4 regions of the Burkholderia cepacia ATCC 25416 genome follow, and region 4 is predicted to be linked to each of the others. Evidence: riboswitches for the same ligand, from Rfam matches in the RefSeq annotation. Region 4 holds a riboswitch; each other region holds the start of a gene.
The links. A riboswitch is a leader RNA that binds a small molecule or an ion and turns the genes downstream of it on or off. The one in region 4 is predicted to bind cobalamin.
Positions count from the first base shown of each region.

Region 1: it holds a riboswitch for cobalamin, as region 4 does, so the genes downstream of both, APZ15_RS22965 (CbtB domain-containing protein) here and APZ15_RS31265 (TonB-dependent receptor domain-containing protein) in region 4, are expected to answer to the same signal.
Region 2: it holds a riboswitch for cobalamin, as region 4 does, so the genes downstream of both, cobG (precorrin-3B synthase) here and APZ15_RS31265 (TonB-dependent receptor domain-containing protein) in region 4, are expected to answer to the same signal.
Region 3: it holds a riboswitch for cobalamin, as region 4 does, so the genes downstream of both, cobA (uroporphyrinogen-III C-methyltransferase) here and APZ15_RS31265 (TonB-dependent receptor domain-containing protein) in region 4, are expected to answer to the same signal.

Region 1 covers NZ_CP012982.1:1,253,646-1,259,374, forward strand. The annotation lists gene metE (5-methyltetrahydropteroyltriglutamate--homocysteine S-methyltransferase) at 1-1,232, opposite strand, end outside; gene APZ15_RS22955 (LysR family transcriptional regulator) at 1,358-2,266, shown strand; gene APZ15_RS22960 (CbtA family protein) at 2,289-3,011, opposite strand; gene APZ15_RS22965 (CbtB domain-containing protein) at 3,025-3,234, opposite strand; cobalamin riboswitch at 3,268-3,409, opposite strand; gene APZ15_RS22970 (histidine phosphatase family protein) at 3,458-4,030, shown strand; gene APZ15_RS22975 (inorganic phosphate transporter) at 4,206-5,729, shown strand, end outside.
Region 2 covers NZ_CP012981.1:2,810,776-2,816,504, forward strand. The annotation lists gene APZ15_RS12955 (precorrin-2 C(20)-methyltransferase) at 1-28, opposite strand, end outside; gene APZ15_RS12960 (precorrin-8X methylmutase) at 25-651, opposite strand; gene cobG (precorrin-3B synthase) at 644-2,008, opposite strand; cobalamin riboswitch at 2,115-2,305, opposite strand; gene APZ15_RS12970 (hypothetical protein) at 2,448-2,744, shown strand; gene APZ15_RS12975 (bifunctional cobalt-precorrin-7 (C(5))-methyltransferase/cobalt-precorrin-6B (C(15))-methyltransferase) at 2,879-4,141, shown strand; gene APZ15_RS12980 (cobalt-precorrin-5B (C(1))-methyltransferase) at 4,141-5,229, shown strand; gene APZ15_RS12985 (cobalt-precorrin-6A reductase) at 5,226-5,729, shown strand, end outside.
Region 3 covers NZ_CP012981.1:2,782,737-2,788,465, forward strand. The annotation lists gene APZ15_RS12835 (cobyrinate a,c-diamide synthase) at 1-1,254, opposite strand, end outside; gene cobO (cob(I)yrinic acid a,c-diamide adenosyltransferase) at 1,257-1,859, opposite strand; gene APZ15_RS12845 (cobalamin biosynthesis protein) at 1,897-2,274, opposite strand; gene cobA (uroporphyrinogen-III C-methyltransferase) at 2,271-3,020, opposite strand; cobalamin riboswitch at 3,188-3,425, opposite strand; cobalamin riboswitch at 3,539-3,803, shown strand; gene APZ15_RS41750 (hypothetical protein) at 3,793-4,107, shown strand; gene cobW (cobalamin biosynthesis protein CobW) at 4,133-5,221, shown strand; gene cobN (cobaltochelatase subunit CobN) at 5,228-5,729, shown strand, end outside.
Region 4 covers NZ_CP012982.1:3,135,865-3,141,593, forward strand. The annotation lists gene APZ15_RS31255 (GNAT family N-acetyltransferase) at 1-193, opposite strand, end outside; gene APZ15_RS31260 (YdeI/OmpD-associated family protein) at 398-967, opposite strand; gene APZ15_RS31265 (TonB-dependent receptor domain-containing protein) at 1,203-3,131, opposite strand; cobalamin riboswitch at 3,474-3,666, opposite strand; gene APZ15_RS31270 (helix-turn-helix transcriptional regulator) at 3,756-4,814, opposite strand; gene APZ15_RS31275 (hypothetical protein) at 4,982-5,326, shown strand; gene APZ15_RS31280 (Dabb family protein) at 5,316-5,729, shown strand, end outside.

The sequences.
Region 1 (5,729 bases), 1.9 Mb from region 4:
TGCGCGTCGATGCGGGCGATCGCGGCCCTCACCGCCGGGTTGTGCACGCGCGGCGAGCGGCGGCGCGAATGGATCGCGGCAGCGTTCGCGGCCAGTGCATCGGCCACCTTGGCGCGGCCTTCGTTCAGCGCGGTCGCGAGCACCTTCAGCTCGTCGAGCTTCTGCAGCGCAAACGCGAGCCACGAGCGGATTTCCGCATCGAGCTTCTCCTCGCTCGCGAGATCGACCGGCACGTGCAGCAGCGAGCACGACGGGGCGAGCCACAGGCGATCGCCCAGTTGCTTCGCGAGCGGTTCGAGCCAGTCGAGCGTCGCGTTCAGGTCTGTCTTCCAGATGTTGCGGCCGTTGATCGCGCCAACCGACAGCACGCGCTCGGCCGGCAGTTCACGCACCAGCGCGTCAACTTCGTCGCGTGCGTTGATCGCATCGACATGCAGGCCGTCGACCGGCAGCGAACTCGCGAGCGCCAGGTTGTCCTGAAGCTGGCCGAAGTAGGTGGCGAGCAGCAGCTTGATGCGGCGCGTTTCCAGCGCCGCATAGGCGGTGCGCAATGCCTGACGCCACTCGGCGTCGAGTTCGGTGACGAGAATCGGTTCGTCGATCTGCACCCATTCGACGCCCTGCGCGGTCAGCGTGTCGAGCAGCGCGCCGTACACGGGCAGCAGCTTCGGCAGCAGCGCGAGGCGGTCGGAATCGTCCTTCGCCTTGCCGAGCCACAGGTACGTGACGGGGCCGAGGATGACCGGCTTCGCGGCCACGCCCTGCGCCTGCGCTTCCGCCAGTTGCTGGAGCAGGCGCGACGGGTCGAGCGAGAAGTTCGTGTCCGCGTGGAATTCCGGCACGATGTAGTGGTAGTTCGTATCGAACCACTTCGTCATTTCACCGGCGGAGACCCCACCGCAGCACGCCGCATGCTCGTCCGCCGACTGCGCCGAACGGCCGCGCGCGACGCGAAAATAGTTGTCCAGCACATCGCCGTGGAAACCCTGCACGCGCTTCGGCAGGTTGCCGAGCGTGAAGCTCATGTCGAGCACCTGATCGTAGAACGCGAAGTCGCCGATCGGGGCCAGGTCCAGGTCGCGCTGGTCGTTCCAGTGACGCTTGCGCAGCTCGGCGCCGAGCGCCTTCAGCTCGTCGCGCGACGATTCGCCCTTCCAGTAGCGTTCGAGACCGAACTTGAGTTCGCGCTTCGCACCGATGCGCGGGAAACCGAGGTTGTGTGTCGTGACCATGAGCTGCCGTCCAGAAGAAGTGAAGATCCGGCAGCCATCATAGGGATTTCATTCCATGAAATAAAATGGCATTATTTCATTCATCCATTAAATCTGTTCATGCATCCGTTGCACGAGCGATATCCATGCTGGAACGATTCCATCTCGTCGTGATCCGTGAAGTCGAGCGCCAGGGCTCACTGACCGCGGCCGCCCACGCGCTGCACCTCACGCAATCGGCACTCAGTCATACCGTCCGGAAAATCGAGCAGCAGCTCGGCACGCCGATCTGGGATCGGGAGGGCCGCGGCCTGCGGCTCACCCAGGGCGGGCAGTATCTGCTGAAGCTGGCGAACCGGCTGCTGCCGCAGTTCGAGCTCGCCGAGGAGCGGATGAAGCAGTACGCGAAGGGCGAGCGCGGCACGCTGCGCATCGGGATGGAGTGCCACCCGTGCTACCAGTGGCTGCTGAAGGTCGTGTCGCCTTACCTGTCGCGCTGGCCCGACGTCGACGTGGACGTGAAGCAGCGCTTCCAGTTCGGCGGCATCGGCGCCCTGTTCGGCTATGACATCGACGTGCTCGTGACGCCCGATCCGCTGAACAAGCCGGGCCTGCGCTTCGACCCCGTGTTCGACTACGAGCAGGTGCTGGTGGTCGCCGATTCGCACCGGTTCGCGAACGCCGATTACGTGACGCCCGAACAGCTGACCGACGAGATCCTGATCACCTATCCGGTCGAAACCGACCGGCTCGACATCTACAACCAGTTCCTGACGCCGGCCGGCATCGTGCCGAGGCGGCACAAGTCGATCGAGACGACCGACATCATGCTGCAGATGGTGGCGAGCGAGCGCGGCGTGGCCGCGCTGCCGAGATGGCTTGCCGACGAATACGCCGACCGGATGCCGGTCGTGCCGGTCAAGCTCGGCAAGAAGGGGATCGCGAAGCAGATCTTCCTCGGCATCCGCGAAGCGGACGCATCGATCGACTATCTGGCCGCGTTCGTCGCGCTGGCGCGCGAATCGACGGGGAGCGCGCCACGCATGCTGCGCTAGGCGTGCCCCGTTGCCGTGCGCGTCAGGCGGCGCGCATGCCGATGCGCTCGCCGCGCTCGACCCATGCGCCGAACAGCAGGCCGATCGTCGTCCACATGATCACCTGCATGCCGATGGCCGCCACGCGGAACTTCCACAGCAAGGCCGCCGGGAAATCGGCCGGCAACTCGCTGACAGACGGCAACCCGATCTGCACGGCCGCGATGATCGCGACGAACACGAGCCCGGCGACGATCGACGCGTTCCACTGGCCGAGCTTCGCCAGCAGATGGCGGCGCACGCTGACCGAGAACACCATCGTCGCGACGGAGATCGCGATCATCAGGAAGAACAGGCCCGTGCGATAGCCGATCGTGTCGGGGTCGCCGACCGACGGCGGATTGGCCGGGTACTTGAGGTTCGGCACGATCACGAGCGCGATGAACGCCGCCAGCGCGAGCCACGCGGCCAGCGGACGGGCCGGGAGGCGGCTGCCTCGCCCGTAGGCATACGCGAAGACCAGCGAGAACAGCCCGCCGAATGCCGCGCCATAGGTCACGACGCCCGTCAGCAAGCCGAGGCCGGCCTGCGTGTGGCGGCTGACCAGCTCCGGCTCCGGTGCGTCGCCCTTGGCGGCGTCGGCTTTTTCTTCAAAAGAGATTGCCTGATCGACTTGCGGTTCGCCGACGACCTTCGCGAAACCGAACGTGAGGAGGCCTGCGGCGATGCCTGCGAGCATCCCGCGCATGAGCAGCTTTCCGACCATCGTGAACTCCGCGTCAGTGGCAGGGGAAGCCGAGCAGGTGGCGGCCGTCGTGGACGAATTCGTGGACGTACATGCCCGGCACGAGCGACGTCGCACCTTGTTCCGCGCCGACGAAATAAAGCGCGAGCAACAGGATCAGGCCGACGAACACGGCCCACGGCAACAGTTCACGGACGGGGATGGGCGCCGGCACGACCGCCGGCTTCAGCACTGCTTCGCTCATGGATGCACCTCAGGGGAATCGCGCCCCGACAAATGTTGGATGGGTACGAAGGCAGGTCTGGCTTCCGGGATCATCGATCACCGGTTACAGTGGCGCGACCGCGCCGGGCTTGCACCGGCTTCCGCGCTTCGTATCGGGCGAATTGTACGCGCGAACGTTCGCGTATTGAAGAAGCGCTGCCAGGCGGACACGTGCGTCCGTCCCGGATCATCCGAAAACCGACATGAACATGCCTACCTCGCTGCGCCTGATCGCACACGCATCGACCCGGGCGATGCGCACCGGCGCGTTTCCCGACGACGATCCGCTCGATACACGCGGGCTCGCCGAAGCCGCTGCGCTACGCGGCCGGTGGGCAGGTACCGCCGGCGCGCTCCTGCTGTGCAGCCCCGCATGCTGCGCGCGGCAGACCGCCGATGCGCTCGGACTTCATGTCGACATCGACGACGCACTGCGCGACATCGATTACGGCAACTGGCGAGGCCAGCGCCTGCACGACCTCGCACGCGACTTGCCGGACGAACTGGATGCGTGGATCGCAGACCCGTCGGCGTCGCCGCACGGCGGTGAATCGTTCGAAGCCGCCATGCACCGCGTCGGCACATGGTTGAACGGGCTGCGGCAAGATCGCGACATCGTCGCAATCACGCATGCGCCAATCGTCCGCGCGGCCATCGCCCATGTGCGGCGGATGGATTCGAAGGCAGCGGCCCGCATCGACGTCGCGCCGCTGTCCTGCACGACGCTTGTTGCGTCACCGAACGGATGGACGTTGAGCGCGGACCGCAACGCGTAGAGCGCCATTGCGCTCACTATGTGGACGACGATGCGGGCCGGCACGTCACGTTGCGCATACACGCCTTCAATCGCCTTACACGTCGGCAAGACACGCCGTTCGTGGTCCCGACTGTCATCAAACTGACTGCTGGCCGCAGATAGGATCGGACGCGGTTCCCTCACGAGATGGCGTCATGAATCAACCTGCTTCGTCCGCACCGAACAACCCGGGCTCCGTCGAACGCACCAGACAGGTCGGCTATGCCGTCTTCCTGCTGGTGCTGGCGCTCGGCGCGCTCTATATCGCCACGCACCTGATCGACGATCTGTCGCCGATCCGCGAAGGCAAGCTGTTCCCGTACCTGCTGCTCGGCGCGGCGCTGCTGATCGCGCTCGGCTTCGAATTCGTCAACGGCTTCCACGACACCGCGAACGCGGTCGCCACCGTGATCTATACGCACTCGCTGACGCCGAACGTCGCGGTGATCTGGTCCGGCATGTGGAACTTCCTCGGCGTGATGGTCTCGAGCGGTGCCGTTGCGTTCGGCATCCTGCAGTTGCTGCCGGTCGAGCTGATCCTGCAGGTCGGCAGCGGCGCGGGCTTCGCGATGGTGTTCGCGCTGCTGATCGCCGCCATCGTGTGGAACCTCGCGACCTGGTATTTCGGGTTGCCGTCGTCGAGTTCGCATACGCTGATCGGTTCGATCATCGGTGTGGGGCTGATGAACCAGCTGATGCACGGGCCGTCCGGCACGAGCGGCGTCGACTGGGGCCAGGCGCTCGGTGTCGGCAAGTCGCTGCTGTTCTCGCCGATCGTCGGCTTTCTGTGCGCAGCGCTGCTGCTGCTCGTGCTGAAGACGCTCGTGCGGGTTCCGGAGTTGTACAAGGAGCCGCCGAAAGACCAGCCGCCGCCGTTCTGGATTCGCTGCCTGCTGATCCTGACCTGCACGGGCGTGTCGTTTGCGCACGGGTCGAACGACGGGCAGAAAGGGATGGGGCTCATCATGCTGATCCTGATCGGCACGGTGCCGACCGCCTATGCGCTGAACAAGGCCGTCACGCCGGCCGAGACGCAGACCTTCGTGGCGGTCGCGAACCAGGCGGCCGCGACGTTCGGGAAGTACACGAACGGCGTCGCGCCGTCCGCGAACCCGCGTGCCGACGTCGAGCGCTACGTGCAGCATCGCGAACTGACGCCCGCGGTGCTGCCGGCCGTCCAGCAGTTGTCGACGTCGCTCGCGACCGCGGTCGGCACGTCGGGCTCGATGGCAGCCGTGCCGCAGCGCGACGTCGACAACGTGCGCAACACGATGTATCTGGTATCCGAAGCAATCCGCCTGATCGAGAAGTCGGGTCAGCCCGCGTTCGCGGCCGACGACAAGCTGGCGATCGACAACTATCACAAGCAGCTCGACCACGCGACCAAATTCATTCCGACGTGGGTGAAGGTTGCCGTCGCGATCGCGCTGGGCCTCGGCACGATGGTCGGCTGGAAGCGGATCGTCGTGACCGTCGGCGAGAAAATCGGCAAGCAGCATCTGACGTACGGACAAGGCGCATCGGCCGAACTCGTCGCGATGCTGACGATCGGCGCCGCCGACGTGTACGGATTGCCCGTGTCGACGACACACGTGCTGTCGTCGGGTGTCGCGGGGACGATGGCGGCGAACGGCTCCGGGCTGCAGTGGAGCACGGTGCGCAGCCTCGTGCTCGCGTGG
Region 2 (5,729 bases), on a different replicon from region 4:
CGAACAGGCGTCCGCGCGCGGTCGTCATTCGACCTCCGTCGCGAGTGCGTTGACCGCCGCAGCGGCCATCGCGCTGCCGCCGCGGCGGCCGAGCAGCGTGACGTACGGGACGCCGCGGCTGTCGGCATCGAGCAGCGCCTTCGATTCGGCCGCACCGATGAAGCCGACCGGGAAACCGAGGATCAATGCGGGGCGCGGCGCGCCGGCGTCGATCATGTCGAGCAGGTGAAACAGCGCGGTCGGCGCATTGCCGATCACGACGACGCTGCCGGCGAGCTGCGGACGCCACAGTTCGAGCGCGGCGGCCGAACGCGTGTTGCCGAGATCCCGCGCGAGATCGGGCACTTCCGGCTCGCCGAGCGTGCAGATCACGCGGTTGCCGGCCGGCAGCCGCGCGCGCGTGATGCCTTCGGCGACCATGCGCGCGTCGCACAGGATCGGCGCGCCGGCCGCGAGCGCCGTGCGGCCCGCCGTGCCGGCACCGGCCGAGAAGCGCAGGTCGTAGACGACGTCGACCATCCCGCACGCATGGATCACGCGCACCGCGAGTTTCTCGAGGTCGGGCGGAACCTGCGACAGGTCGGCCTCGGCGCGGATCGTCGCGAACGACTGGCGGTAGATTTCCTGCCCGTCGCGAATGTAGTCAAGCATCGGTGGTGTCCTGGCTGTGCCGCGCGCCCGTCAGTCGGGCCGCGGCCTGGTCAATCGTCAGATGGCGCGCGAGCGGGGCGCCGAGGCCCGCGGCCGCATCGCGCCGGTAAAGGTCGTAGTGCGCGGGCGCAACCGCGACGAGCGTGTGCGTCGCGGGATGCGGCAGCGCGCAATGGCGCTCGCAGCCGGTCAGGTGCACGTCGACCGCATGGCCGATGCGCGCGGCGAGCGCGAGCGCGTCGTGTTTCGTGTCGGCGCGCGCTTTCGCGCAGCCCGCGCTGCCGGTGCACGCGACGAGCGGCGCCAGCGGGTCGGACGACGCGCAGACGAGGCCGAGCGATGCCAGCGCATCGAGCGTGGCCGGCGCGCGTTCACGCGGGACGCGATGCATGAACACGCCTTGCCAGGGCGTCATCGACAGCGTGCCGTCGCCGTCGGTTTCGGCCAGCGCGGCGAGCCGTTCCAGTTGCGTGGCGTCGAGCCGGCCGAGCGGGAATTGCGCGCCGACGTGGCAGCGCGCGGTATCGCGCGACGGATGTACGCCGAAACGCAGCGCCGGATCGGTGCGCGCGCGGCGCCAGCCGGCGAGCGCCGGATCGGCCGCAAGCGCGAACGGCACATAGTGCTGCGCGCGCTCGAGCAGCGCGCGTTCGCCGCAGGTCGCGAGCAGGGCACGCATCCGCGTGACGTCCGCCGGCGCGAGATCGAGGAACGCGAGCAGCAGCGCGCGGACCAGCGCGACACCTTGATCGGGCGCGACATCGACCGAGGCCGGTCGGTCGTCGTGCGCGACCGGCGGGCAGCCGGCCAGCCCGGCCGCGATGCGCATCGCACCGTCGCCGCGACGCCATGCGGCGAGCCAGATGTCGTGCGGATGATCGAGCGCCGCAACCGATTCGCCGCCGTCGAGCTGGATCGAGAATTTCGGCGACAGCTCGCCACGGCGCGGCTCGCGCGCCAGCATGTCGAGGAGCGGCGCGGCGAGCGCGCGGCCGTCGACGAGGGCGGCGGGGTCGTCACCGGCGAGCGGGCTGAGCATCACGTTGCGGACGTCGTCGCTCGCGGCGAGCGCGGCGGTATCGGCGACGGCATCCGCGGTGGCGTCGACGGACGGGCCGAGGCCCGCGTCGAGCAACGCGCGTATCAGCGCGTCGGCCGCGCCGTCGCGAATGCCGCGCAGCTGGAGATTCGCGCGATTGGTCGCGTCGATCGCACCGGAGCCGCAGGCACGCGCAGCGGCGGCGATCGCGCGCGCCTGATGCGCATCGAGCCGGCCGCCCGGCAGCTTGATCCGGCACAGCCCGCCGTCGGCGGCCGCGACCACGCGCACGAGCCCCGGGCAAGCCGACGGGCGCACGACGGGCGACGCAGGAATCGAATCGGGGGCGGAACTCACGGGGTACCGGGGCAGTGTCGCGCCGCGGCCAACGCGTCGGTACACCCCGCCCGACGCCGACTGGCACGCACGCACTTTCTGGCCGGCAGGTCTCCTGGCTGACAGGTCGGCGCCGGCTCCCGGCCTTCCCGGCGAAACCAGTGGCATGAGGGGGAGATCGGCTCGCTGTCTACAGTTGCGGGGGCAGCCACAGCGGCGCGTGGGGCGCCCTGTGTTCCCTCTTCGGCCCCGAAGGGCACCGGCGAACGAACGGCCGTAGGATACCCGATTTTCGCGACGATCCGGCATCGGCGGTACGTCGCGCAACCGCGTCGCAGCATGGCCGCAGACGGTTTTGCGCTGTCTCGCAAATGGTAGGATTGGCGCCTCGACATCAGATCGGCGACCGCCGGCATCCGCCATGAAACTCGGCAGGACGGAACTGTTCGGCATGGGCATCGCACTGGGCCTGCTGGCCATCCCCGCATGGGTCCTGCTCGCGTGCGTGCTGATCCCGCTTGCACCGTCGGCCGAGTGGCCGAAGAATGTCGGGCTCGCCGGCCTCGGCGTGCCGATCGTCGCGGGCGGCACGCTCCTGTACAGGAAAAGCGGGACGCGGCCGCTCATGTGGCTGCTGCTCGGCTGGCTGCTGATCGCGTCGATCGGCGGCATGGTTCTGGCCTTGCTGACGTTTGTCGTCGGCGTGCCGCTCGGGTGACGTCGCCGCTGCATCGCACCGAAGGGCGTGCGTGGCGCGAAAGCGGATCGGGATCAGCAACGAATCAACGCGCGGCGCTCCGGCAGCCGCGCATCGCAACAAACGGGATGGAATCGAACGATGGGGAAGGGTGCATGACGGCGTGGCTGACGGTAGTGGGCATCGGCGACGACGGTTACGCGGGGCTCGGCCGCAGCGCGCGCCGCGCGCTGCTCGACGCGACGCTCGTCGTCGGCGCGAAGCGGCATCTCGACATGCTGCCCGCGCGGCTGCCGGCCGCGCGCGAAGCGTGGCCGTCGCCGTTCGACCTTGCGGGCGTGCTTGCACGGCGCATGTCGCCCGTCTGCGTGCTCGCCAGCGGCGACCCGATGCTGTTCGGCGTCGGCGCCACGCTCGCGCGCTCGCTGTCCCCTGACGAATGGCGCGTGCTGCCCGCGCCGTCGTCGCTGTCGCTGGCGGCCGCACGCCTCGGCTGGGCACTGCAGGATGTCGGCGCGGTTTCGCTCGTCGGCCGTCCGCTTGCGGCGCTCGCGCGCCACCTGCTGCCGGGCCGCCGCCTGTTCGTGCTGAGCGCCGACGGCCGGACGCCGGCCGCCGTCGCGGCCGAACTCGTCGCACGCGGCTTCGGGCCGACGCGCATCAGCGTGTTCGAGCATCTGGGCGGCCCGCTCGAGCGGCGTCTCGACGGGCTCGCGCAGGACTGGCGCGTCGCCGAAACGGCCGCGCTCAATCTGGTCGCGCTCGACTGCCGGGCCGGCCCCGACGCGCCGCGCCGCGCGCTCACACCCGGCCTGCCCGACGATGCGTACCGCCACGACGGCCAGCTCACCAAGCGCGACCTGCGCGCGATGACGCTCGGCCGCCTCGCGCCCGTGCCCGGCGAGCTGCTGTGGGACGTCGGCGCCGGTAGCGGCTCGATCGGCATCGAATGGATGCGCGCGCATCCGTCATGCCAGGCGATCGCGATCGAAGCGCATGCGGAGCGGCAGCGCTTCATCGAGCACAACCGCGACGCGCTCGGCGTGCCGGGCCTGCAACTCGTCGCGGGCCGCGCACCCGATGCGCTCGCGGGGCTCGCCGCGCCCGACGCGATTTTCATCGGCGGCGGGGCGACCGCGGCCGGCGTGCTCGACGCGTGCTGGGTATCGCTGAAGCCCGGCGGCCGGCTGGTCGCGAACGCGGTCACGCTGCAGGGCGAACTGGCGCTCGCCGCATGGCGCGAGACGCATGGCGGCACGCTCACGCGCGTGTCGCTCGCGCATGCCGAGCCGCTCGGCCGCTTCGACACCTGGCGTCAGCCGCTGCCGGTCACGCTGTACGACGTGCGCAAGCCGGACACGGTCGACATGGCCGACACGGCGGCTTCGCCGGCCACGACGCATACAACGGACGCGTGATGCGCGACGAAACCCCCGAACAGCCCGCGCCGCTACGCTTCGGCTACACGACCGGCAGTTGCGCGACCGCGACGTCGCTCGCCGCCGCGCGGCTGCTGCTCGCGGGGCGTGCGGACGACGCGGTCGAGATCGTGCTGCCGAAGGGGCAGCGCGTGATGATGCGGCTCGATTTCTGCCGGACGACGGCCGACGGCGCGGAAGCCGGCACGATCAAGGATGCCGGCGACGATCCGGACGTCACGCACGGCGCGCTGATCTTCGCGCGTGTCGCGCTCGCGGCGGCGCCCGGCGTGCGTTTTCATGCGGGGCCGGGTGTCGGCACGGTCACGCGCGCGGGGCTGACGCTGCCGGTCGGTGAACCGGCGATCAACCCGGTGCCGCGCCGGATGATGACGACGCACCTGGAAGCGCTGGCGGCCGAGCATGGGTATGCGGGCGGCTTCGACGTGACGATCGGCGTCGAGGGCGGCGAGGCGCTCGCGCTGAAGACGATGAACCCGCGCCTCGGCATCGTCGGCGGGTTGTCGATCCTCGGCACGACCGGCATCGTGCGGCCGTTCTCGTGCTCGGCCTATATCGCGTCGATCCACCAGGGCATCGACGTCGCGCGGGCGAACGGCATCACGCATATCGCCGCGTGCACGGGCAACGCAAGCGAGGATGCGATGCGCGCGCACTACCACCTCCCCGACATGGCGCTGATCGAGATGGGCGATTTCGCGGGCGCGGTGCTCAAGCACCTGCGGCGCGCGCCGGTCGCGCGGCTGTCGATGTGCGGCGGCTTCGGCAAGCTCAGCAAACTCGCGGCCGGCCATCTCGACCTGCACAGCCGCCATTCGAGCATCGACCTGCCGTTGCTCGCGCAGTGGGCGGCCGAGGCCGGTGCGAGCGACGCGCTGCAGGCCGCGATGCGCGCCGCGAACACGAGCCAGGAAGCGCTGAAGCTCGCGCACGCCGACGGTGTGCCGCTCGGCGATCTCGTCTGCGCGCATGCGCTGCGCGTCGCGCGCGACATCGTGCCGCCGTCGGTTGCGGTCGAGATGTTCGCGATCGACCGGCAGGGCCGCTTCGTCGGGACAGCGCGATGAGCGCCCGCATCCTGCTGCTCGGCGGCACCGGCGACGCACTGAAGATCGCGCGCGCGCTCGGCCCGCATCATGTCTATAGTCTCGCCGGCCTCGGCAAGACGCCCGACGACCTGCGCTGCGACGTGCGCGTCGGCGGTTTCGGCGGCGCTGCCGGGCTGGCCGCGTATCTGCGCGACGCCGGTATCGGCCTCGTGATCGACGCGACGCATCCGTATGCCGCGCAAATCAGCGCGAATGCCGCCGCCGCGGCGCGTGAAGCGGGCGTGCCGCTATGGGCGCTGCGCCGCGCGCCGTGGTCGCCGCAACCCGGCGACGACTGGCGCATGGTCGACGACTGGGCCGGCATCGAAGCCGCGCTCGCGCCGTTCCGGCGGCCGCTGTTCACGCTCGGCCGCGAACCGCTCGCACATCTCGACGCGATCCCGCCGCACCAGTTCTGGCTCGTGCGCTGCCTCGACCCGCATCCCGGCAACGCGCGTGCACAGGTCGTCGCCGCGCGC
Region 3 (5,729 bases), on a different replicon from region 4:
CCAGTACAGGTGCATGTACGTCGCGACGATCGCGCCGTGGCGATAGACGGCTTCGCCGCTGCCCGGCTTGCCGTCGGGGCGCGCCGCGTTCGCGACCGGTTCCAGCGGCGTCGCGAGCGTCGAATAATGAAACGTATGGCCGCGCATCGGCCCGGTACGCGTATCGAGCTGCTGCATGCCGAGCGCCGCGAACCGGCGCTGCATCGTCGCCCGCCCCGGCAACAGCCCGAGCATTGACGTCGTGACACCGTCGACGTCGGTCAGCGATTCACACAGATACACCATCCCCCCGCATTCCGCGACGATCGGCCGGCGAGCCGCCGCATGCGCGCGAAGGGTCCGTGCGGTGGCGTCATTCGCCGCGAGCGTCGCCGCATGCAGTTCCGGATAGCCACCCGGCAGGAACAGCGCGTCGCAATCGTCCGGCACGGGTTCGTCGGCGAGCGGCGAGAAGAAGCGCAACCGCGCGCCGAGCGCCTCGAGCAGCGCGAGATTCGCCGGATAGATGAACGAAAACGCCGCGTCGCGCGCAATCGCGATCCGCTTGCCGGCGAGCGCACGCGGCAGCGGCGCCGCGGCGTCCGGTTCGGCGAACGCGACGGCGGGCGGCAATTCGGCGAGCGCCGTCTGCGCGAGCACGTCCGCCGCGCGATCGAGCCGTGCGTCGAGATCGTCGATGTCGGCCGGCTGGTGCAGGCCGAGATGCCGCTCCGGCAGCGCGATGCCCGCGTCAGCCGGCACGTGCCCGAGCCAGTGCAGGTCGTCGGGCAGCGCCTGTTGCAGCAGTTCCGCGTGCCGGGCCGAGCCGACGCGGTTCGCGAGCACGCCGTGAAACGGCAGCCCCGGCCGGAACCGGGCGAGCCCGAACGCGATCGCCGCGAACGTCTGCGCCATCGCCTTCGCGGAAATCACCGCGACGACCGGCACGCCGAACGCAGCCGCGAGGTCGGCACTGCTCGGCGTGCCGTCGAACAGCCCCATCACGCCTTCGATCAGGATCAGGTCGGCATCGCGTGCGGCATCGGCAAGCAACGCGCGGCAGCCGGCCTCGCCGACCATCCCGAGATCGAGCGCATGCACGGGGGCGCCGCTCGCGCGTTCGAGCAGCATCGGATCGAGAAAGTCGGGCCCGGTCTTGAACACGCGCACACGGCGGCCGAGCCGGCGGTGCAGCCGCGCGAGGCCGGCCGTCACCGACGTCTTGCCCTGGCCCGACGCGGGCGCACTGACGAACAGCGCGGGGCAGGCGGGCATGCTCAGAACTCCACGCCGCGCTGCGCCTTCACGCCTTGCTCCTTGTACGGATGCTTGACGAGCCGCATCTCGGTGACGAGGTCGGCCGCGTCGATCAGCGCGTCGGGCGCATGCCGCCCGGTCACGACGACGTGGACCGAATCGGGACGCGCGGCAAGCGTCGCGAGCACTTCGTCGAGCGGCAGGTATTCGTACTTCAGCACCGTGTTCAACTCGTCGAGGATCACCATCCGGTAGTCGCCGCTTTCGATCATCCGGCGCGCCTCGTCCCAGCCCTTGCGCGCGGTCGCGATGTCGGCGTCGCGGTTCTGCGTGTTCCACGTGTAGCCGTCGCCCATCGTCACGAAATCGCATTCGGCAACCGCGCCGAGGAAGTCGCGCTCGGACGTGTGCAGCGCGCCCTTGATGAACTGCACGACACCGAGCCGCATGCCGTGGCCGAGCACGCGCACGGCCATGCCGAACGCGGCCGTGCTCTTGCCCTTGCCGTTGCCGGTGTTGACGATCAGCAGGCCCTTTTCGTTGACGGCGGCGGCCTGCTTCTTCTCGTGGCCCGCGCGGCGGCGTTCGGTCATCCGTTGATGGGATTCGGCGTCGGTTTTCATCGGATTCGTCCTGTCGAAAGAAAGCGAAACAAAGGGTTCAGAGCGGGCCGGCGAGTGCGACCGTCACGCCGTCCCGGATGGATTTGGGGCCCAGCAGCCGGCCGTGCGGCGCCGCGAGCTGCGCGCACGGCTCGGCCACGCCCGCGACGCCGAAGCGGGCGAGCGCGGCATCCGACGGGCCGCTCACGGCCAGTTCGGGGCGGCTCGCGAGCTGTGCCGCGTCGAACGCGACGAGCGGCCAGCCGCGTCTCGCGCACAGCGTGCGCAGCGCGCGTGCGCGCGCCTTGTCGGCGAGCGTGGCGACGAGCGCCGGTTCGGCAGCCGGGTACCGCATCAGCGCGATGCGGATCGCGGCATCGAGTTGCGCGGCCGTCACGCCCGCGCGGAAACCGACACCGATCGCGACGCGCATCATGCGCGGCTGCCGAGTGCGGCGCGTACCGCGGGATCGTTGGCGAACGCCGCGACGCGGCCGATCACGACGATCGCCGGCGAACCGATGCCGGTCGCGCCGACACGCTCGACGAGCGTGTCGAGCGTCGCGAGCACGTGCCGCTGTTCGGGGCGCGTCGCGTTCTCGATCGCCGCGCACGGCGTGTCGCCGGGCAGGCCGCCTTCGCGCAGCGCGGCTGCAATCGTGTCGAGCCGGCGGATGCCCATGTAGACGACGATCGTCATGCGCGTGGCCGCGAGCGCGCGCCAGTCGGGTTCGTCGGCGCCCGCGCCGTGGCCCGTGACGAAGATCACGCCCTGCGCGTCGCCGCGCTGCGTGACCGGGATGCCGAGCGCGGCCGGCGCGGCGATGCCCGCCGTGACGCCGCTCACGACCTCGACTTGAAATCCCGCGACGCCGAGCGCGGCCAGCTCCTCGCCGCCGCGGCCGAACACGAACGGGTCGCCGCCCTTGAGCCGCGCGACGCTGCGGCCCGCGCGCAGATGCGCGAGCATCGCCGCGACGATCGCCTCCTGCGGCGTCGATGCATGACCGCCGCGCTTGCCGACGTGCTCGATGTGCGCATCGGCGCGCGCATGGCGCAGCACGTCGGGGTTCACGAGATCGTCGACGAGCAGCACGTCGGCCGAGCCGATCGCGTGGACGGCCTTGAGCGTCAGCAGGTCGGCGTCGCCGGGGCCGGCGCCGATGAGCCAGGCGCGGCTCATCGGGCGCGGCACGGCGCGCACCGTGTCGAAACAGTGGAAACGGGAAGGCGGGCGGGGCGGCGGCCAGCAGACAGGTGAAGCATGACGGATCGGACGAAGCCCGCGCGGACGCGGGCGGAATGCGCACTCGATCCGTCCCCCGCGGATCGGGCGTTCGGCGAGCATCGGGCTCGCCCCTTGCGTCGGCCGGTATCCGGGCTGGCCACTTGCCAGGCCGCAGCCTTCCCGCCCGGTGGACGGGCAGTGGCATCGTGGGCGGCATGGGCGCGTGCGCGGGGAAGCGCGTCGCGCGGGCGGCGTACCGTTGCGGGGACAGCACAGGCAGGGCGGCGATCCGCCTCCTGTTTCCCGTTTAACTGCATGCACGGAATGCGCATGCGAGCACCGAACGCGGCGCATACGATAGCACAGCGATCCCCCCGCGCGAACCGCCGTGCGCGGCGTCCGGCCGCGCGCGGCGGCCCTCCGGAACCGGGCCCGGCGGCCCGTTTTGCCTTGACGCTCCCCGCACCGCCGCCTACACTCGCACGCGTTTTGGTGCTCGCGCGCGCCGCTCCGGTGCGCGCAGTTAAACGGGAAACAGGGAGCCTGCCTGCGCCGCAGTCGAGCCAACCTGTGCTGCCCCCGCAACGGTAAGCGAACGCGTCGCGCGCAAGCGCCACGCAGCGCCGCTTCGCCGCATGCCGCGCGCATGCGGACGACCGCCACTGGATTGCTGTGCATCCGGGAAGGCGAAGCGGCGTGTTCGCTAGCCCGGATACCGGCCCAAACGTTGGGGTTCAGCGCCGCGGGGAGGCGGCGCATCGTCCACGGCCGCAGCAGGCCCGACGCCCGCGTGTTGCTCGTTTCCACCGCCGATCTGCCGCTGCGCGAACCCGCGCCGGCCGGCGCGGTGCACGGCAGGCGCGCGAGCCGGGCCGGCGGCAGCCGTGTTGGCATTCACGATGTCGACCGTTCGCAAGGAAGCACCATGTCCGATTCGTCGTTCCGCCCGTCCCGCGACTGCCCGTCCGGATCGCGCGGCGGCATGCCCGCGATCCGCCAGATGAACTGCCACGCCGCCATCGACGCGACGATCCCGGGCTGATTCCTTTTTCGACACAGGACCTACCATGACCCTACGCAAGCTTCCCGTCACGATCGTCACGGGCTTTCTCGGCAGCGGCAAGACGACGCTGATGCGCCACATCCTGCAGCACGCCGAAGGCCGCCGCATCGCGGTGATCGTCAACGAATTCGGCGAACTCGGCATCGACGGCGAAATCCTCAAGGGCTGCGGCATCGGCTGCGAGGAGGCCGACGGTGCGCAGGGCGAAGCATCGGGCCAGTTGTACGAACTCGCGAACGGCTGCCTGTGCTGCACCGTGCAGGAGGAGTTCTATCCGGTGATGGAAGCGCTCGTCGAGCGCCGCGCGGACATCGACCACGTGCTGATCGAGACGTCCGGGCTCGCGCTGCCGAAGCCGCTCGTGCAGGCGTTCAACTGGCCGACGATCCGCAACAGCTTCACGGTCGACGCGGTCGTGACCGTCGTCGACGGGCCGGCCGCCGCAGCCGGCCAGTTCGCGGAAAACCCGCAGGCCGTCGACGCGCAGCGCCGCGCCGATCCGAACCTCGACCACGAATCGCCGCTGCACGAGCTGTTCGCCGATCAACTGTCGTCCGCCGATCTCGTGATCGTGAACAAGGCCGATCTCGTCGGCGACACGGAATTTGCGCAGATCGAAACCGCGATCCGCGACGAGATCCCGCCGCAGGTGAAGATCGTGCGCGCGACGCGCGGCGAGCTCGATCTCGCGATGCTGCTCGGCCTCGAGTCGGCGTCGGAAGAAACGATCCACCTGCGCCACGACCATCACGGCTCGGCCGACGACGGCGATCACGATCACCATCACGACGATTTCGACTCGGTGGTCGTGTCCGGCGATGCCGGCACGCGCGAGGCGACGATCGCCGCGCTGCAGCGCGTCGTCGAAGCGCATACGATCTACCGCGCGAAAGGTTTCGCCGCGCTGCCCGGCGCACCGATGCGGCTCGTGATCCAGGGTGTCGGCCGCCGCTTCGACAGCTATTTCGACCGTCGCTGGCAGGACGGCGAAACCCGCGCGAGCCGCTTCGTGCTGATCGGCGAGGATCTCGACGCGGCGGCGCTGCAACGCGCGTTCGACGCCGCGTGCGCGGCCGAGCCGCAACAGGCGTAACGCACGATGCATCTGCTGCGCACCACGCCGGGCGGCTTCGTCGACGATACGCAGGGTGTCGTCCGGATCGACCAGCAGCCGGCCGACATCGTGATCCTGAGTTCGGCCGACACGACGCTGTCGCTGCTTGCCAGCGTCGTGCCGCACCTGCCTGCGGGCTTCCCGAGCGTGCGGCTCGCGAACGTCACGTTCCTGCGGCAGCCGGCGTCGGTCGATTTCTACGTCGACGACGTGTTGCAGCACGCGAAGGCGGTCGTGATCGACCATCTCGGCGGCGAGGCGTACTGGCCGTACGGGATCGAGCAGGCCGTGTCGCTCGCGTCGAAGCGCGCGCAGCAGCTCGCGATGTTCTCGGGTGACCTGCAGGAAGACCCGAACCTCGTCGCGAAGAGCACCGTCGCGCCCGGCCTGTGCCGGCTGTGGTGGCGCTACCTGCGCGAAGGCGGCGTGCACAACGCCGAGGCGCTGCTGCGCAGCATCGCATTCCACACACTCGGGTTCGGCGACG
Region 4 (5,729 bases):
AGGCGACGGCGGCGAGGCACGCGACGGGCTCGCCGCGCCAGACGCCGACGAAGAACCCGGCCGGGTCCGCTTCCCCGAAACAGGACGGATCATGCAGGCCGGGGTTCCAGCCTTCCGCCGCCGCCCATTCGATCGACATGGCCACCTCGTCGGCCGACATGGTGCGCACGATGAAGTCTTCGTATTGATCCATGATTCACCCCGGTCGCTGCGCTCGGGAATGCGCGTTGCGTCACGTGAAATGCATCGAGGAAGCGTGGGCCGGCAGCCCCGTGGCTGCCGGCCGGATCATCATAGTCCGAAGAATGGAACGAGTGTGTGATGAAGGATGCCGAGCCGAAGCGGCCGTGATGGGTCATATACCCGACGTTCGGGAAAATCTCCGTCGGTGAAAAATTCATGGATGGAAGGTTTCGCCACGCAGCAGCATGTCGATGAACTCCCCGATTTTGCGCGCCCTTGTTTCGGGCCTTTTGGCATTCTGTATGCGATACAGAATCGCATAGCGGTTACGGCTGTTCAGGGTTGCGAAGAATTTCCTGGCGCCGGGATTGGCGTCCAAGGCCGCCTGCAGGTCGTCCGGCACGGTCGAGTTGCTGGCCGACGTATAAGCAGCGTTCCAGCGGCCGTCCCTCCGGGCCTTCTCGATTTCGCTCATGCCGCGCGGGCGCATTCTGCCTGCGGCGATCAGTGCTTCAGCCCGGTCCTTGTTGAGTTGCGACCACAGGCTTTTTGCGGAGCGTGGGGTGAAGCGTTGCAACCAGTATTGGTCGTTCCCGGCCCGCTTTTGACCATCGATCCAGCCGTGGCAGAGGGCGCTTTCCAGCGCCTGTTCGTAGGTGACGGTTCGCTGCCCGGTGCCTTTTTTTGCCAGACGCAGCCATGCGCCGGTTGAAGTGCTGCCGTTTTCCCCTAACCAGCTTTCCCATTCGATCTGACTGGAAAACGTTAGCGTGCATTCGGTCATGTCGATGTCCTGAATGGTGAGTACATCTACGGGGAAGGCGTCCGCAGTCTAACAGTGTTGATACGGACATTGACGCCCGTGGCGCGACCGAAAGACCGGCAGATCCGCAGTCACCAGCCCGTCGACCGGTTTGGGTCGGAATACCGTTTCCCATTTCCGGTGACGGAAGCATCGAACACCGCTTCCCGACGGGAGACTTTGCCGCCCACCGCGCCAAGGCCTCCCCATCCATTCGTCAGAACGTGTAACTCACCTTCCCGAACGCTGTCCGCCCAAGCGTGTTGTATCCATACGCGGTCATGTACTGCCGGTCGAACAGGTTCGACACCGTCGCCGACACCGTCAGGTGCGAATTGATCCGGTACGACGCGCGCAGGCCCACCGTCAGGTACGACGGCAGATAGGTCGAGTTGGCCGGATCGTCGAACGTCGTGCCGCCGTAAAGCAGCGACGCCCCTGTGCTCAACGCATGCAGGTGGAGTTCATCCCACGTGTGATCGATGTTGAGGCTGACCGTCTGGCGCGGGCGGCGGCTGAGCCAGGAGTCGTTGGTCTCGTCCTGCGGATTCAGGATCCCGACCGCGACGCTCACCGGCGTCGAGCGGCCGATCGTCCCCTTGTACGACAGGTCGACGCCGCGAATATGCGCGCGACCGATGTTCATCGGCGAAAACGTCGCCGGGTTATACGCGATCAGGTTGGTGACCCGCGTGTCGTAGATCGCGGCCGTGAACGTACCGTACGACGTGTTCGCATCGACCGCGGCCTCGACCGACGTGTTGCGTTCCGGGCTGAGCCCCGGATTGCCGTAGCCGGGGTAGTACAGGTCGTTGAACGTCGGCAGCTTGAACGCATTGCCGTACGACACGCGCGCCGTATACACCGGCGTGATCGCCCACGACAGCGCCGCGTTACCCGTATTCACCGACTGCCCGGCGATGATTTCATGGCGCCCCGCGAGGAACATCGTCACGCTGCCGAGCGTCGCCGACTGATGCAGCGAGAACGCGGAATCGTTGCGCGTCGGTATGCCGCCCGGAATATCGACCGGCAGGAACGCCTGCTCGCGCGTGAAGTCGTACGCGAGCTTGGTCTCGCCCGACAGCGGCAGCCCGAACAGGTGGAACCCGCGTTCCTGATGCGTCAACGACGTCGACGTGCTGATGCGCTGCGAATTGATCTGGTCGGTCGGGATGGCCGGATCGCTCGCGTAGAGGAACTGGCGATCGTTCGCATAACCGAACGACTGGTCGAACTGCGTGTCGGGCGTGATGTCGAGATGGAACGCGATACCGGTCGTCAGCTGATGATCGAGCTGGCGGTTCGCATAACCGCTGTTGTCGTAGGACAGATCGGACCGGTGATACAGCGCGAACGTCGAGATCGACCAGTTGTCGCGCGCGTAGCCGAGGCGCGCATCGAGATCCTGCGCGTGGTACGGGTTGCGGCCGGCCTCATGGTACGGCAGCACGGGCCGCGTCGAGTCGATGCCGGCCGTGTTGTACGAGCGCAGGCCGAGCGAGTAGGTGAGCCCGCCGAGCGCGGCGAGCGGCCCGGTCGACGGCACCGTGCCCGACGTGCGGAGTTGCGTGTCGAACGTCTTGTTCGACCCGCCGCCGAACGACACGGTCGTCTGGTTCGGCTGGTTGGCGGCGCGGCGCGTGAAGAGCTGCACGACGCCGCCCATCGCATTGGCGCCGAACGACGCGGCTGCCGGCCCCGAAATCACCTCCACGCGTTCGAACGCTTCGGTCGGCAAGTCGGCCCACGGCGCGATGCCGGTGGTCGGCGAACCGATCCGGATGCCGTCGATGAACACGGCGACCTGGTTGGCCGACGAGCCGCGGATGCTGACCGACGCGGACGAACCGGGGCCGCCGCTCTGCGAGACGGTCACGCCGGGCAGCGTCGCAAGCGCCTGCGTGATGCTCGGGTCGCTCGGCGACAGCCGGTCGAGATCGGTGCGCGTGAGCACCTGGGTCGTCGCATAACGCTGGTCGAACGACTCGGGCAGGCGCCGCGTGTCGGTCACGTTGATCGTCGGCAGGTCGGTGCCTTCGGCGGCCGGGGCCGGTTGCGAAACCGCGGTGTCGCCGGCGGCGTGGGCGAGGGGCGAGAGGAGCGCGGTCGCGGCGGACGTGGCAAGGAGGTGTCGAATCTTCATGAGGCTGTCGTTGTCGTCGGGCTGCGCCGGCGTCGATCGTGAGCGGGCGGCGCGCAGCACCGGTCTTGTTATCGGTGATCGGGTTATCGCGCGACCGGGCCGGGCAGGCCGGTGTCGCGGGCGTCGGCGCGGTGCACGCCGGCGGACGCAGTCGATAGGGAACGGCACGCGCGTGCGGGCGGGCCGTGCAGGCCGGCGGCGTGCCGGCGCGGCGCTTCCGGTGCGGAAGCGGATGCGGTAACAATGGACATCGGGCGGATCCTGAGGTCGGGCCGTCCATGCAGCGGGCGACCGCCAACGGCGGTGCCTGGCGCGCCGGGACACCCCGCCCGGTGCGGCTGCCTGGACCTCGGGTCGATGGCAGGTCTCCTGGCTCGCGGGTCGTCATTCGTGCGGGCCTTCCCGGTTTCCCAGTGGCACGCAGTGGCACGAATTCACCGCTCACAGTTGCGGGGGCAGCCGCAGATTCGAGGCATGGCCTCTCCTGCGTTCCCTTTTGATCCCGTCTCCGGGCACCATCAGCGCGCAAGGGTAATGGCGCGCGCGCCGCCGCGTCAAATATCCGGCGACGCAGGGATGCGAAAAAACGTCATTGCCGGGCAAATCCTTTCTAAATCCTTTCTTTCATGCGTCGGCGCCGCGTTTCATGTCTGATGAAACAGGGTGGTTCGAAGCCGTGCGATCGCGCCTGAACCGGCTCGGTGCGACCCCCGTCCACCGGACGAACGCGCGGCGAAACGCCTCCTCGCCGCCGAACCCGAGATGCGCGGCGACCCGCGCGACCGGCCAGTCCGATTCGCGCAGGCAGCGTTGCGCGGCTTCGGCGAGACACTGCTCCTTCAGCGCGTGATAACCGGTGTGCTCGGCCGCCAGCCGCCGCCGCAACGTCGCCTCGCTGACGCCGAGCCACGCGGCCAGTTCGGCGAGTGCCGGCAACGCCTGTTCGTGCGCGAGCGCCGCATCGAGGAAACCGCGCACCTGCTGCGTCCACGACACGACGGCCGGTGCCGCATCGATCAGGCGAAACGGAAAATCGACGAGAAACGCGTCGAGCTCGGCCGGCTGCCGGATCACGCGGCACGCGAGTCGCGCCGCATCGAACGCGAAACCGTAGGTCTTGCGGCCCACTTCAACCGGCGCATTGAACAGTCCGAGCAGTGGCATCGCGTCGTCGCGGCGCGGATGGCCGAGCCACACGTCGGTCGGCCGCAACGGCTGCCCGATCAGCCAGCCGAACAGCTGCAGGTAGCAGAACAGCCCGGTCAGGTCGACCAGGCACGCGGCCGGGCTGCGCGTACGCCGCAGCGAATCCATCCGGAACAGCGCACGCCCGTCGCGCACCGCAAGCGTCAGGTGACCGGCGCGCGGCTGCAGCATTTCGCAGAACTCGGCCGCACAGCGGATCACGTCGGCGAGCGTCGCGCAACTCAGCAGGCAGCGGCACATCAGGTCGACTTCGCGCTTGCGCATCGGCGGGTGACCGTCGCCGCGCGCGACCCGCGCCTCGAGCCGCTCGATCGCGTCGCGGTACAGCGCGACGAAATCGCCCGGTGTTGCCGCCGGGCGAGGCTGCTGCGCCTCGCGGTCGGCCGGCGGCGCGCCGCTGCGCGTGAGTTCGCTCAGCAGGCGCGCGCCGAGGCCCGGCAGGATGCGGCCGCGGGCCGGCATGGCGCGCTGTTTCATGAGTTTCCCGATCTGATCGTTGCAACAGGGGCTGGTGAGCGGGCCGGTAGGGGCCCGCTCATCGCCGCCACGCAAGAATGCTATCCACGCCGGCCGCCCGCGGCCTCGCCGGAACGGCGTAGGCCGGCCGCCGATCCCTGTCACGAACGACCACGGACGACACGCGAATGATCCAGATCGTAGACGAAATCACGCTCGCGCCCGAGCGCATTCCCGACGTGCTTGCGCTGCTGCGCGACCGCTACCTGCCGGGCCATGCGGCACGCGGGCTGACGGCGGCCGGCCACTGGGTGTCGCCGCCCGTTGCGGTGCCGGGGCAGCCGAGCACGCTGTGGCTGACCTGGCACGTGGCCGATGCGCCGGCCTACTACCGGATGCGTGCGCTGACGGATGCCGGCGTGGTCGGTTTCTGGATGGCGGTCGACGTGCGGTGCGACGTGCGCCGCCGCCATGTGATGACGGACGCCGATGCGCCGCTGCCCGCGCTGACGGAGGTCGATCATGCGGCATGACACGGCACAGGTGTTCGTGTCGGGGGATCGCGACGCCGGTGGCATCGAACGCGCGTTGCACGAAGCGGCACACGCGCTGGCCGGGGCGAAACGTGTGGCGCTGGCGCGCAACCAGGACGGCAGTTGGGGCGCGGGCGACTACACGCTCGACGTGCTGCGCGACGATTCGGCGGCCAACTGCACAGCCAACGGCGCGGCCGACGGCACGGCGGATTTCGCCGCGCTCGCGCAACTGCCCGGCATCGTACGCATCGACGGCGCCGTGTGCCGCGCGATCGGCGGCGGCCTGCGCGAACCCGCGCTGCGCGACGGCGTGTGGCGCACGCTGATGCTGCGCGTGCGGCCGCAGGCCGGCGCCGCGCAGGTCGCCGCGCTCGAACGCGAACTGCTGCGCATGCCCGCG